Regions from separate parts of the Lysinibacillus sp. FSL W7-1291 genome, predicted to be linked through region 2. Evidence: a T-box and tRNA genes for the amino acid it is inferred to sense, from the RefSeq annotation. Region 2 holds a T-box; the other holds one or more tRNA genes.

Region 1 (7,411 bases), 2.1 Mb from region 2:
TGGTTTTATGTAGATAAAGAACAGTTTAAAACGGGGATTACACTAAAAGAGCTGCAATTAAGGTTGCCATCATACTTTATTCGTATTCATAGATCCTATATTGTAAATATACATTTCATAAAAAAAATGGCCCGAGATCTAACATCAAATTTTATTATTACATTAACCGATGGAAGTGAATTGCCAGTAAGTCAATCCTATATCAATAATCTTCGAAGTGCTCTTGAATTTTAAGTGCGAAGACTGTCTTTTCAATTATTTTTGTAACGAAAGCAAAGAATCACTCCTCTATAGGGGATAATCATTGCTTATTTTGTTGCTATTTTTAGCAGATGTTCACATGCGATGAATCAAGCTAAATCATCAAGCGGATGTCACAGATTTTGAAGAGGAATTTTTCTAATGAGCTCGAAAAATCTAACTAGAAGAATCAAAAAAGACCAGAGAAATTATTCTCTGGTCTTTCACAATTGCCTAGCGACGTCCTACTCTCACAGGGGGAAGCCCCCAACTACCATCGGCGCTAAAGAGCTTAACTTCCGTGTTCGGTATGGGAACGGGTGTGACCTCTTTGCCATCATCACTAGACTATAGTCGGCTTTCAATATACATCGCATTTCTTCATCAGCTTCTGTCGTTCAGTCAGTCACGTACTTGAGTACGCTCCTTCCCTCTCTCCATTGCTTCCTCGAACTACTCGTATCTTGAAACCCTTCATAAAAGAAATTATTCTTTCAAAACTGGATAAACGGTTCATTGAATGTTTCAAACGTTTTGGTTAAGTCCTCGATCGATTAGTATTCGTCAGCTCCATGTGTCACCACACTTCCACCTCGAACCTATCTACCTCATCGTCTTTGAGGGATCTTACTTACTTGCGTAATGGGAAATCTCATCTTGAGGGGGGCTTCATGCTTAGATGCTTTCAGCACTTATCCCGTCCACACATAGCTACCCAGCGATGCCTTTGGCAAGACAACTGGTACACCAGCGGTGTGTCCATCCCGGTCCTCTCGTACTAAGGACAGCTCCTCTCAAATTTCCTACGCCCACGACGGATAGGGACCGAACTGTCTCACGACGTTCTGAACCCAGCTCGCGTACCGCTTTAATGGGCGAACAGCCCAACCCTTGGGACCGACTACAGCCCCAGGATGCGATGAGCCGACATCGAGGTGCCAAACCTCCCCGTCGATGTGGACTCTTGGGGGAGATAAGCCTGTTATCCCAAGGGTAGCTTTTATCCGTTGAGCGATGGCCCTTCCATGCGGAACCACCGGATCACTAAGCCCGTCTTTCGACCCTGCTCGACTTGTAGGTCTCGCAGTCAAGCTCCCTTGTGCCTTTACACTCTACGAATGATTTCCAACCATTCTGAGGGAACCTTTGGGCGCCTCCGTTACCTTTTAGGAGGCGACCGCCCCAGTCAAACTGTCCGCCTGACACTGTCTCCTGCCCCGCTAAGGGGCATGGGTTAGAATTTCAATACAACCAGGGTAGTATCCCACCGACGCCTCCTTCGAAGCTGGCGCTCCGAGATCTCTGGCTCCTACCTATCCTGTACAAGTTGTACCAAAATTCAATATCAGGCTACAGTAAAGCTCCACGGGGTCTTTCCGTCCTGTCGCGGGTAACCTGCATCTTCACAGGTACTATAATTTCACCGAGTCTCTCGTTGAGACAGTGCCCAGATCGTTACGCCTTTCGTGCGGGTCGGAACTTACCCGACAAGGAATTTCGCTACCTTAGGACCGTTATAGTTACGGCCGCCGTTTACTGGGGCTTCAATTCGCAGCTTCGCTTGCGCTAACCACTCCTCTTAACCTTCCAGCACCGGCAGGCGTCAGCCCCTATACGTCACCTTACGGTTTTGCAGAGACCTGTGTTTTTGCTAAACAGTCGCCTGGGCCTATTCACTGCGGCTCTCATGCGCTTGCACGCTCAAGAGCACCCCTTCTCCCGAAGTTACGGGGTCATTTTGCCGAGTTCCTTAACGAGAGTTCTCTCGCACACCTTAGGATTCTCTCCTCGACTACCTGTGTCGGTTTGCGGTACGGGCACCTCTCACCTCGATAGAGGCTTTTCTTGGCAGTGTGAAATCAGGAACTTCGTCCATACGGACTCGCCATCACAGCTCAACGTTACAGTGTGCGGATTTGCCTACACACACGCCTTACTGCTTGGACGCGCATAACCAACAGCGCGCTTACCCTATCCTACTGCGTCCCCCCATTTCTCAAACGGTGAGGAGGTGGTACAGGAATATCAACCTGTTGTCCATCGCCTACGCCTATCGGCCTCGGCTTAGGTCCCGACTAACCCTGAGCGGACGAGCCTTCCTCAGGAAACCTTAGTCATACGGTGGACGGGATTCTCACCCGTCTTTCGCTACTCATCTAAGATTCTCACTTCTAAGCGCTCCACCAGTCCTTCCGGTCTGACTTCAACGCACTTAGAACGCTCTCCTACCACTGACATCGTAGATGTCAATCCACAGCTTCGGTGAATCGTTTAGCCCCGATACATTTTCGGCGCAGCGTCACTCGACCAGTGAGCTATTACGCACTCTTTAAATGATGGCTGCTTCTAAGCCAACATCCTGGTTGTCTGTGCAACGCCACATCCTTTTCCACTTAACGATTACTTTGGGACCTTAGCTGGTGGTCTGGGCTGTTTCCCTTTTGACTACGGATCTTATCACTCGCAGTCTGACTCCCGTGTATAAATATCTGGCATTCGGAGTTTGTCTGAATTCGGTAAACCGGGATGGCCCCCTAGTCCAAACAGTGCTCTACCTCCAGTATTCTCATCACGAGGCTAGCCCTAAAGCTATTTCGGAGAGAACCAGCTATCTCCAAGTTCGATTGGAATTTCTCCGCTACCCACACCTCATCCCCGCACTTTTCAACGTGCGTGGGTTCGGGCCTCCAGTAAGTGTTACCTTACCTTCACCCTGGACATGGGTAGATCACCTGGTTTCGGGTCTACGACCACGTACTATTTCGCCCTATTCAGACTCGCTTTCGCTGCGGCTCCGCCTTCTAAAGCTTAACCTCGCACGTAATCGTAACTCGCCGGTTCATTCTACAAAAGGCACGCTATCACCCATTAACGGGCTCTAACTACTTGTAGGCACACGGTTTCAGGATCTCTTTCACTCCCCTTCCGGGTGCTTTTCACCTTTCCCTCACGGTACTGGTTCACTATCGGTCACTAGGTAGTATTTAGCCTTGGGAGATGGTCCTCCCAGATTCCGACGGAATTTCACGTGTTCCGCCGTACTCAGGATCCACTCAGGAGAGAACGAACTTTCGACTACAGGGCTTTTACCTGCTCTGGCGGACCTTTCCAAGTCGCTTCATCTAACTCGCTCTTTTGTAACTCCGTATTGAGTGTCCTACAACCCCAAGAGGCAAGCCTCTTGGTTTGGGCTCTTCCCGTTTCGCTCGCCGCTACTCAGGGAATCGATTTTTCTTTCTCTTCCTCCAGGTACTTAGATGTTTCAGTTCCCTGGGTCTGCCTTCAAGACGCTATGTATTCACGTCAAGATACTACGCGATTAAACGTAGTGGGTTCCCCCATTCGGAAATCTCCGGATCAAAGCTCACTTACAGCTCCCCGAAGCATATCGGTGTTAGTGCCGTCCTTCTTCGGCTCCTAGTGCCAAGGCATTCGCCGTGCGCCCTTAATAACTTAACCTAACGGCTTTCAATACACATCACATTTCGTTGTCAGCTTCACTCGTTCAATCAGTCACGTACTCAAGTACGCTCCTTCATTCACTCGATTGCTTCCTAGAACTGCTCGTGTCTTGAAACCTTCTAATGTTATTAAGCCTATAAAAAAACTTAAAAAATAAATGTGTTTGTTACAATTTCAATGTCGTTTTATCCAGTTTTCAAAGAACAAAGATTGGTGGAGCCTAGCGGGATCGAACCGCTGACCTCCTGCGTGCAAGGCAGGCGCTCTCCCAGCTGAGCTAAGGCCCCAAGAGGTATATATGGTGGGCCTAAATGGACTCGAACCATCGACCTCACGCTTATCAGGCGTGCGCTCTAACCAGCTGAGCTATAGGCCCTCTTGGAAGTTTTATATTATTTAATAAACCTTCAAAACTGAACGCAAAACGTAATCTTACAAACCCTAGGTTTGTATTCCGAAATAATCCTTAGAAAGGAGGTGATCCAGCCGCACCTTCCGATACGGCTACCTTGTTACGACTTCACCCCAATCATCTATCCCACCTTCGGCGGCTGGCTCCAAAAGGTTACCTCACCGACTTCGGGTGTTACAAACTCTCGTGGTGTGACGGGCGGTGTGTACAAGGCTTGGAACGTATTCACCGCGGCATGCTGATCCGCGATTACTAGCGATTAAAGCTTCATGTAGGCGAGTTGCAGCCTACAATCCGAACTGAGAACGACTTTATCGGATTAGCTCCCTCTCGCGAGTTGGCAACCGTTTGTATCGTCCATTGTAGCACGTGTGTAGCCCAGGTCATAAGGGGCATGATGATTTGACGTCATCCCCACCTTCCTCCGGTTTGTCACCAGTCACCTTAGAGTGCCCAACTAAATGATGGCAACTAAGATCAAGGGTTGCGCTCGTTGCGGGACTTAACCCAACATCTCACGACACGAGCTGACGACAACCATGCACCACCTGTCACCGTTGCCCCCGAAGGGGAAACTATATCTCTACAGTGGTCAACGGGATGTCAAGACCTGGTAAGGTTCTTCGCGTTGCTTCGAATTAAACCACATGCTCCACCGCTTGTGCGGGCCCCCGTCAATTCCTTTGAGTTTCAGTCTTGCGACCGTACTCCCCAGGCGGAGTGCTTAATGCGTTAGCTGCAGCACTAAGGGGCGGAAACCCCCTAACACTTAGCACTCATCGTTTACGGCGTGGACTACCAGGGTATCTAATCCTGTTTGCTCCCCACGCTTTCGCGCCTCAGTGTCAGTTACAGACCAGATAGTCGCCTTCGCCACTGGTGTTCCTCCAAATCTCTACGCATTTCACCGCTACACTTGGAATTCCACTATCCTCTTCTGCACTCAAGTCTCCCAGTTTCCAATGACCCTCCACGGTTGAGCCGTGGGCTTTCACATCAGACTTAAGAAACCACCTGCGCGCGCTTTACGCCCAATAATTACGGACAACGCTTGCCACCTACGTATTACCGCGGCTGCTGGCACGTAGTTAGCCGTGGCTTTCTAATAAGGTACCGTCAAGGTACAGCCAGTTACTACTGTACTTGTTCTTCCCTTACAACAGAGTTTTACGAACCGAAATCCTTCTTCACTCACGCGGCGTTGCTCCATCAGGCTTTCGCCCATTGTGGAAGATTCCCTACTGCTGCCTCCCGTAGGAGTCTGGGCCGTGTCTCAGTCCCAGTGTGGCCGATCACCCTCTCAGGTCGGCTACGCATCGTCGCCTTGGTGAGCCGTTACCTCACCAACTAGCTAATGCGCCGCGGGCCCATCCTATAGCGACAGCCGAAACCGTCTTTCAGTGTTTCACCATGAGGTGAAACAGATTATTCGGTATTAGCCCCATTTCCCGGAGTTATCCCAAACTATAAGGTAGGTTGCCCACGTGTTACTCACCCGTCCGCCGCTAACGTCAAAGGAGCAAGCTCCTTCTCTGTTCGCTCGACTTGCATGTATTAGGCACGCCGCCAGCGTTCGTCCTGAGCCAGGATCAAACTCTCCATAAAAGAAATTTGAATAGCTCAAATTGTTTTGCTGGCATCAATTTTGATGTCCAAAATTTTGTTTCGTTCACTAACAGAAGTTAGTTACTGAAAACTTTATTGATTACGTTTTGCTTGTTCAGTTTTCAAGGTTCATTTAATAAATCGAATTGGTGGAGCCTAGCGGGATCGAACCGCTGACCTCCTGCGTGCAAGGCAGGCGCTCTCCCAGCTGAGCTAAGGCCCCATATATTTTTAGGAAATGGTCGGGAAGACAGGATTCGAACCTGCGACCCCTTGGTCCCAAACCAAGTGCTCTACCAAGCTGAGCTACTTCCCGTTCTTTTTTGGCGCGCCCGACAGGAGTCGAACCCATAACCTTCTGATCCGTAGTCAGACGCTCTATCCAATTGAGCTACGGGCGCATTAAAAATGGTGCCGAGGATGGAATCGAACCGGTACGGTAGTCACCTACCGCAGGATTTTAAGTCCTGTGCGTCTGCCAGTTCCGCCACCCCATAAGACATTTGGAGCGGAAGACGAGGTTCGAACTCGCGACCCCCACCTTGGCAAGGTGGTGTTCTACCACTGAACTACTTCCGCATGTGCATAAGTTTTTTTATCTGGCAATGAAATAATGGTGCGGGTGAAGGGAGTCGAACCCCCACGCCTTGCGGCGCTAGATCCTAAGTCTAGTGCGTCTGCCAATTCCGCCACACCCGCTTATTATTATTTAAAAATGGTGAGCCATGAAGGACTCGAACCTTCGACCCTCTGATTAAAAGTCAGATGCTCTACCAACTGAGCTAATGGCTCTAAAAAATGGTGCTTAGCTATAGGAATCGAACCCACGACCTACTGATTACAAGTCAGTTGCTCTACCTGCTGAGCTAAACCGGCATATGGTGGAGGATGACGGGCTCGAACCGCCGACCCTCTGCTTGTAAGGCAGATGCTCTCCCAGCTGAGCTAATCCTCCTGGGTAATATGCCTAGCGATGTCCTACTCTCACAGGGGGAAGCCCCCAACTACCATCGGCGCTAAAGAGCTTAACTTCCGTGTTCGGTATGGGAACGGGTGTGACCTCTTTGCCATCATCACTAGACTTTTAAAAGACAAGATTTATTATAACTTATTTCGTTATAAATGCAAGCTTTTTTAAACTTTCTTGTTCTTTCAAAACTGGATAAACGGTTCATTGAATGGTTCAAACATTTTGGTTAAGTCCTCGATCGATTAGTATTCGTCAGCTCCATGTGTCACCACACTTCCACCTCGAACCTATCTACCTCATCGTCTTTGAGGGATCTTACTTACTTGCGTAATGGGAAATCTCATCTTGAGGGGGGCTTCATGCTTAGATGCTTTCAGCACTTATCCCGTCCACACATAGCTACCCAGCGATGCCTTTGGCAAGACAACTGGTACACCAGCGGTGTGTCCATCCCAAGGTCCTCTCGTACTAAGGACAGCTCCTCTCAAATTTCCTACGCCCACGACGGATAGGGACCGAACTGTCTCACGACGTTCTGAACCCAGCTCGCGTACCGCTTTAATGGGCGAACAGCCCAACCCTTGGGACCGACTACAGCCCCAGGATGCGATGAGCCGACATCGAGGTGCCAAACCTCCCCGTCGATGTGGACTCTTGGGGGAGATAAGCCTGTTATCCCCGGGTAGCTTTTATCCGTTGAGCGATGGCCCTTCCATGCGGAA
Region 2 (7,411 bases):
GGAATTGCGCTCTCCTTGTTATCGTTTGATTTGTATTAGGCTAGTACTTTTTCAAGCTGTGTGCTCATATTCGTCCAAGCATATGTTGCCCCTTCGATTGCCCCTTGACGAGCTTTTGTTTCTTCGCTAAAGCCACTTTGATCAAGATGAAGCTGAGTCGTGCCATCTGAATCTTGTGTTAATGTCCATGTAACAGTCGTTGTTTCACCAGCACTTGTCCAAGTGTAAGATAATGTATGAGGCTCTTCTACTACAAGTACCTCACAGTCTACAATGCCGTCCCACCATTCATTTGGTTCAGCACGAAATTGAAATTTATGCCCAACGATTGGTTGGAAGTCATTATTCCAAATCCATTTTGCTAGCGTATCTGAATCGGTTAAAGCATGCCAAACCTGCTCGATTGAACTTGTAAATGTAAAATCTAATGATACATCTGGTTTCATTTTTTTTCCTCCAATAATAGATGTAATTTAGCGATTCTTTCTTTCCAAAATCCTTCATAAAACGATACCCAATCCTGTATTTCTTTCAACGGGGCCGCATTCAGCCGATACCTTGTCTCTCTACCTTCCTTGCGAGCAACGACAAGACCTGCATCTTTCAGGATGGCTAAATGTTTCGAAACAGCGGTACGCCCCATGTCAAATTGAGCGGTTAATTCGTGAAGCGGTAACTCATCTGTCTCTGCCAGTAAACGAATCAACTTTCGTCTTGTAGGGTCAGCAATGGCTACATAAACGTCACGCTCTTGATGATTATTATTCAAAACCACCACCCTTTCTAATAGGACACTAAATGGTGTCTTAATTATATGACACCATTTAGTGTCCAGTCAATGATTATTTTGGACAAAATGAGATGGATTCTATACCTATAAAGAAGAAACAGCCAAATGCAAAAAAAGTACAGAGGTGAGAGCCTTTGTACTTTTCGTTCATTATTATTTATTAGTATCTATTTCTTTAAATTTTTTATGCGAGCCATAAAAACCAGAGTATGTAGTAAGCCTATATGTTGACTCATTGTTTTCTCTATTACTCGAAATCGTTTATTTAAGAAACGCTCATTTGCCTAATCAACTTGTTTCAGTATTTTTTCAATGCTTTGCCACTTTCAGAAATTTCGTGATAACCATTAATCAATTTAGCTTCCCTAACTCTCGCGCTAGCCAGCTAACATATTGCTTTTCTTGATGAAGAGTGGCAATCATTTTTCAACGATAAGGATTTGACAAAGCACTTAATACTAATAGTAATTCATCCCCATTTAATGTATTTTTCCTCTGTAATCATTTTATTACACACGACCATATACATTAAAAGGAAAAACCATGATCATCACAAGAAAGGCTGTGGATTTACGCTAGTTCTAAAGGTAAAAATGCATAGTCTCCATCTCTTATAATTGGACATTTGCGCACAGCTATTGGCTGCTGAAAAAGAGGGCCATCAATGACGGTTGTATGGAATTCTCCTCCCTCCCCGCACGGGTCAATCTTACGAGCTTCTAGTTCTAATACATATTCAGGGGTAAGTATTCGCCCTAAATCATCCTCAGTCATGCCTAAGGATAAGTTGACCGTGACAATCATCGTGATAAATCCTAAGTTAATAAATTCATCGACTGCTTCGCGATGGTCCATTTCCCATAATGGCATGCCTAGCTGTAACCCAGCATTTTTTGTGACCTTATCATGCCAGCAGCCATGTGCAGGCATATCTAAGTCACCTGTCACTAACACTTCTGCCCCCTGCTGTTTTGCCTTTTCTAAAAGGTGCATAAAGACACTTTCGTAGTCTGCCCAACTAGCTGCAGCCGTAAAGACAGGCAATCCGATCGAGTCAGCCTGCGCCTGGATAAGCTCAGGTGGCATGCCGTGTGACCTCGAACGTTTCCCTTCCTCCTCTAGCATCACAAGCAGTCCTACAGCCTGACCTACCTGGGATGCTTTATATAAAGCTAAAGTACTGTCCTTTCCACCACTAAATGAGGCAATAAATGGACGATCTTGTGCATTCTGTTTCCAGCCTGTTGTATCTGTCATTCCCTTATCTCCTTGTCAAAAATAGTCTGTTAGCATCCTTATCAAAAAATTGAGTCATAGATAGTAGCATCATTTTTAATCGCTATATCCCCATTTCTTCAGGAAATTTTCAAGATATAACACCCCTTCATTTTATCATAAGTAGAATAAAAATTTGGCTAACTATGTTGGAGGGGCGCTATGAGTGATTATGTTATCAAATTAAGACAACTAGTTGGGACAATGCCTGTTATTTTAGTAGGTTCTACAGTAATTGTCTTAAATCAGACGAGAAAAGTTCTACTTCAATTTCGTGCTGATATCGAAATGTGGGGATTACCTGGAGGAGCAATGGAGCCAGGGGAAACCCTTGAAGAAACAGCGAAACGAGAGCTGTATGAAGAGACAGGACTATTTTAAATATCCTAATGGGGATGAGGTATTCGGCGTAACGGCAGTCTTTTTAACTGATCAGACAGATGGAAGGCTCACTATGATGGATGGCGCAAGCTTAAAATTGGACTACTTCCCGAAAGCAAAGGATTTAATTGATCGCCACCTCATAACAACAGCCTCCTAATTAAATAGGAGGCTGTTGTAGTCGTTATTAATAGGCTTGTGCAAACCAAACCGTATGTTTAGCTTCATTTCCACAGCCAATACATGTTGTTTTTGTTGTTGGTGGATTAAACGGCATATTACGAGATGTATATTTTGTTTCTTCCTTCACTTTTTCCTCGCATGCATCTTCTCCACACCAACCAGCTAGTACCCAGCCAGGAATTGTACCGTTTGCTTTGGCTGCTTCAATATGCTGTTGTAATTGTGGTAATGAATCAATCATTGTATGTGTGTTTGCTTCACGGAACTGACGTGCTTTTTCGAGTAAGCGCGCTTGCATGGTTGTTAATTCTTCTTCAATGGCTGTGATAATCGTAGCTAAATCAATTGTTCGTTTTTCCTCTTCATCACGGGCTTTAAGTAGAGCTTGATTGTTGTCAAGATCACGCGGTCCTAATTCAATGCGAACTGGCACCCCTTTTAGCTCCCATTCATTAAACTTAAAGCCTGGTGATTGGTCCGAATCGTCAAGGCGTACGCGAATGCCCTTCGCTTTTAAAGCGACAAAAATTTCATCTAAATGCTCCATAATTTGAGGGTTCTTTTTCCATGGTCCCACTGGAATTAAAACAACTTGAGTTGGCGCGATACGTGGAGGTAAAACAAGCCCCTGCTCATCACCATGTACCATAATTACCGAGCCGATTAAGCGCGTAGATGTACCCCAAGATGTTGTGTGTACATACTCATGCTGGTTCGCTTTATTTAAATACTTAATGTTAAAGGCTTCTGCAAATTTCGTACCTAAATAATGAGATGTACCAGCTTGCACAGCCTTGCCATTTTTCATCATCGCCTCAATCGAATACGTATCGACAGCACCTGCAAAACGTTCAGAAGGGGTTTTTTGTCCGTCATAAACTGGAATTGCTAGTACTTGTTCTACAACTTCTTTATAGATTTCAAGCATTTGCATCGTTTCTTGACGAGCATCCTCTTCATCGACGTGCGCTGTATGTCCTTCTTGCCATAAAAATTCAGATGTGCGAATAAAAGGAAGAGTTTTCTTTTCCCAACGGAAGACGTTTGCCCATTGATTAATCAAAACGGGTAGGTCACGGTAGCTTTTAATCCAATTGGAGTAAAGATGGCCAATCATCGTTTCAGACGTTGGACGTAGTGCCAGACGTTCTTCTAATTGTTCCCCTGCTGCCTCTGTTACCCAAGGTAGCTCAGGTGAGAATCCTTCGATATGATCCTTTTCTTTTTGGAAGAAAGATTCAGGAATAAGCATTGGGAAATAGGCATTACGATGCCCTGTCTCTTTAAAGCGACGATCCATTTCCTCTTGAATATGCTCCCAAATCTCATAGCCATCAGGTTTAAAGGCAATACAGCCACGAACAGGTGTATAATCCATTAAATCAGCTTTTTGGATAGTCTCAATATACCATTTCGAAAAATCTTCTAATTGTTTTGACATGTGATCTCCTCCAATTTTTGTTAAATCATTGTTGCCTTGGTGTAAGAAAAACAGTGCCATCTACCAGGGCGTTTAGCTTGTTTCAGCGAGCTGTTACTATCAAGCTGAATGAAAAAGCACAAAGCTGTCCTCTGAATAAGGACGTCTTTGTGCTGGATAGACGTGGTACCACCTTGATTTAGCTTTAAGTAGAACTTAAAACCCTCTCACGTTTGGTAACGAAAACGACTCGGTTATGTTTGCATAACATCTCCGTGGTAGGTGTTCAGTAAAGAAGCGGTGATATAGCTCTCAGCAATTGCTATATTTTCTGTCTCACAATTCTTACTTACTTGGCCACATCATCAAATTGAATATTGTCTGAACTGTTTGGCTTTATCCCACTTTAGCAAAATCATTCAGGAATAGCAATTCATAACTGGTCTATTTTGTCACAGAATTAACGATTAAATCTGTAAAATCATCTACAGACAATGGCTTACTGAAATAATAACCCTGCACATACTCACAGCCATGCTCACGAAGTACGTTCAATTCAGCTTCTTCCTCGACACCTTCAGCAACTACTTGAAGATTTAAAGCATGTGCTAAGGAAATCATAGCTGAAATCATCGCAATCCCTGATTTTTCAGGCACAATGTCACGGACAAAGGCACGGTCAATTTTAAGGACATCCACAGGGAATTTTTTTAAGTAGTTTAACGATGAATAGCCTGTCCCGAAATCGTCTAATGAAATCGTAATGCCCAATGCCCGTAATTGCTTGATCGTATCAATTAAATCTTCCGTATAATCAAGCATACTCATTTCCGTAATTTCAATTTCTAATAAGTGTGGGTCAATGCCTGTTTCTGCAATGACTTCACACACCATGTCCACAAAGCTACTTGTACTAATATGAATCGGAGAAATATTGACGGCTACGCGCAATGTTAAATTATGTGCTTCATTCCAAAAACGAGCTTGAGCACAGGCTTTATGTAATACCCAAACACCGATATCATTAATAAGCCCACATTCTTCTGCAAATGGAATAAAACGATCTGGTGGAATATGACCTAATTCAGGATCATACCAGCGTAGCAAGGCTTCCATGCCAATGACCGTATCTGTTTTTAAATCAATTTTAGGCTGGTAATGTAATTCTAAGCGGTCCTGTTTTAATGCTTGGTGTAATTTTGTTTCTAATAGAAGCCATTTATCGTTGGCTTCATCCATATTGTCACGGTATAAACGGTACTGATTTCCACGCGTAGATTTTGCTGCATACATGGCAATATCCGCATTTTTCAATAATTCTTCTACAGAGTTTGCATGATCTGGGAATATACTAATGCCGATACTGATGCTTGCATAAAATTCATAGGTATCGACGATGAAACTTTCATTGAAGACATTAATGATTTCTTTGGCCATTTCGTCAATGCGACTGACGTCATTTAAAATCATGACAAATTCATCACTATTGTGGCGATAGAATGAATTAGATGTATAATCAACATTTCGTAGACGATTCGACATTTCCACTAAAAACATATCGCCGATAATATGACCAAGCCCGTCGTTAATGTGTTTGAATCGATTCACATCAATGAAAAATAACGCAAATTTATCTCCTGTACGTCGAGATTGATGGAATTCATTTTCTAAACGCTGTTCTAGTTTACGACGATTTGGCAGTCCTGTTAATTCATCGTGATAGGCAATATGGGTAATTTTTTTTATGTCCTTTTGCGCTGTAATATCGACGCGAATGGCGATATATTGATAAGGCTTTCCCTTTTCATCAAGGAATGGGAAAATCGTTGTCTTTACCCAATATAAACTGCCATCTTTCGCACGATTGCACACCTCGCCATTCCACATATCACCATTACCTATTGTTCTCCACATCTCTCTAAAGAAAGATTTAGGATGGAAGCCTGAGTTAAGTAAACGGTGATCTTGACCTAATAATTCTTCACGCGTATACTTCGAAATTTTGCAAAAATGATCATTAACAAACGTAATTTTCCCGGTACGATCGGTAATCGCTACAATGATGGAACTATTCATGGCGGAAAAGATATCTTGTAATTCTTTTAGACTATAGTTCATTTGATTAATGCTATTAGGCGTGATATTCATCATTTTCATTCTCCGTTCATTAAAATATGAAGGGTTTGGTACTTTTGCTTTATCTTACAGCGAGGTATAAAGTTGTGGTATATCGCCCTTTTTTATGTAATTATATTATAGTCTTAGAAAAGCAGTTAATTCAACCCAAATATCAAAAACATCTAAAGCCCTATTTGAGGATTTATGAGAAAATAGCCAAAAAATAGCGGTTATAAACACCCTGAATTTACCTAATCGTAAAGTTTTTTGATACTTTTGTACTATTGAAAGTGCTTTCTTTAGGCTATTTATCTATTAAATACAAATTTCAATTATGCTAGATAAAGAGAATGCAGCTATGTAAATTTTTTGTGAAAGCAAAAATACCTTACGAACCCACAGAGGTAATAAGGTATTTTACAAGTTAAGAAACCTCATATTCGATTGACTCTTCTGATGATTTTGCATATTGGTTATATGCATGTAACTGCTCTTGCGATAAATTTAAAATATAATAGTGAAAATTAATAGGCTCGAGTCCGTGCTCCTCACATACTTGGCGGTAAAATTCATAACCCTCTCGATAATCTGTCACCCTTCTAACTTCCTTTCATGATTGCTACTAAATGTGGTTTTTTATTTTTGTTATATAACAGCATTATTATTTTCTAAACATATATAACAGAGTGTAATGCTTGTCAATAAATTATCTGAAATTTCTTTTATAAATCACAAAAGCCCAAACCATTGTATTTAGTATGGCTGGGCTTTTCATAAAATATTCACGTCGGCTTCCGTCATAACCACGTCCTTTAAATGCCTAATTGTTTTGCTTGCATGTTATAAGCAGACAGTTGTTGCTGTGATAACTGTAATACATAATAGCGGAAAGAAATTGGCTCTAATCCATAACGCTCACACATTTCACAATAAAATTCATAGCCGTCTCGATACTTTGTCATTAAAAATTCCTCCTTGATTTGAAAACTGTTTTATAACAGTTGTTGTTATTTTTATTTAATATATAACAGATTATGTAGCACGTCAAGAGGTTATGATAGAAAAAACATATAACAATAAAAGGAATTTGGCTCACACTTGTGTGCTCAAATCCCTCTATACTTACTTACCATATGTTTATTTCATTATTTCTTGTATTTGCTCGATATGACGCTGCTCGTGTAAATAAACCATTTCAATCCATTGATCGAGTGGCAATGTACCTAAGGCTGGGTGCTTCACAG

What was found. The T-box of region 2 lies ahead of proS (proline--tRNA ligase). A T-box ahead of a tRNA ligase gene usually reads a tRNA of that ligase, here a tRNA-Pro.
Region 1: it has a tRNA-Pro gene. The T-box ahead of proS (proline--tRNA ligase) is inferred to sense a tRNA for this amino acid. The anticodon was not compared.

What each region holds. Positions count from the first base shown of each region.
Region 1 is NZ_CP151994.1:115,165-122,575, reverse strand. It holds gene NST76_RS00640 (LytTR family DNA-binding domain-containing protein) at 1-234, shown strand, start outside; rRNA gene rrf (5S ribosomal RNA) at 473-588, opposite strand; rRNA gene NST76_RS00630 (23S ribosomal RNA) at 775-3,699, opposite strand; tRNA gene NST76_RS00625 (tRNA-Ala) at 3,914-3,989, opposite strand; tRNA gene NST76_RS00620 (tRNA-Ile) at 4,002-4,078, opposite strand; rRNA gene NST76_RS00615 (16S ribosomal RNA) at 4,173-5,719, opposite strand; tRNA gene NST76_RS00610 (tRNA-Ala) at 5,867-5,942, opposite strand; tRNA gene NST76_RS00605 (tRNA-Pro) at 5,959-6,035, opposite strand; tRNA gene NST76_RS00600 (tRNA-Arg) at 6,044-6,120, opposite strand; tRNA gene NST76_RS00595 (tRNA-Gly) at 6,224-6,298, opposite strand; tRNA gene NST76_RS00590 (tRNA-Leu) at 6,334-6,418, opposite strand; tRNA gene NST76_RS00585 (tRNA-Lys) at 6,436-6,511, opposite strand; tRNA gene NST76_RS00580 (tRNA-Thr) at 6,519-6,590, opposite strand; tRNA gene NST76_RS00575 (tRNA-Val) at 6,599-6,674, opposite strand; rRNA gene rrf (5S ribosomal RNA) at 6,685-6,800, opposite strand; rRNA gene NST76_RS00565 (23S ribosomal RNA) at 6,912-7,411, opposite strand, start outside.
Region 2 is NZ_CP151994.1:2,249,219-2,256,629, reverse strand. It holds gene NST76_RS11030 (SRPBCC domain-containing protein) at 36-446, opposite strand; gene NST76_RS11025 (metalloregulator ArsR/SmtB family transcription factor) at 443-769, opposite strand; gene NST76_RS11020 (diphthine--ammonia ligase) at 1,361-2,047, opposite strand; partial or broken gene NST76_RS11015 (NUDIX domain-containing protein) at 2,228-2,606, shown strand; gene proS (proline--tRNA ligase) at 2,634-4,070, opposite strand; T-box leader at 4,205-4,424, opposite strand; gene NST76_RS11005 (GGDEF domain-containing phosphodiesterase) at 4,494-6,200, opposite strand; gene NST76_RS11000 (hypothetical protein) at 6,592-6,762, opposite strand; gene NST76_RS10995 (hypothetical protein) at 6,980-7,129, opposite strand; gene NST76_RS10990 (DinB family protein) at 7,305-7,411, opposite strand, start outside.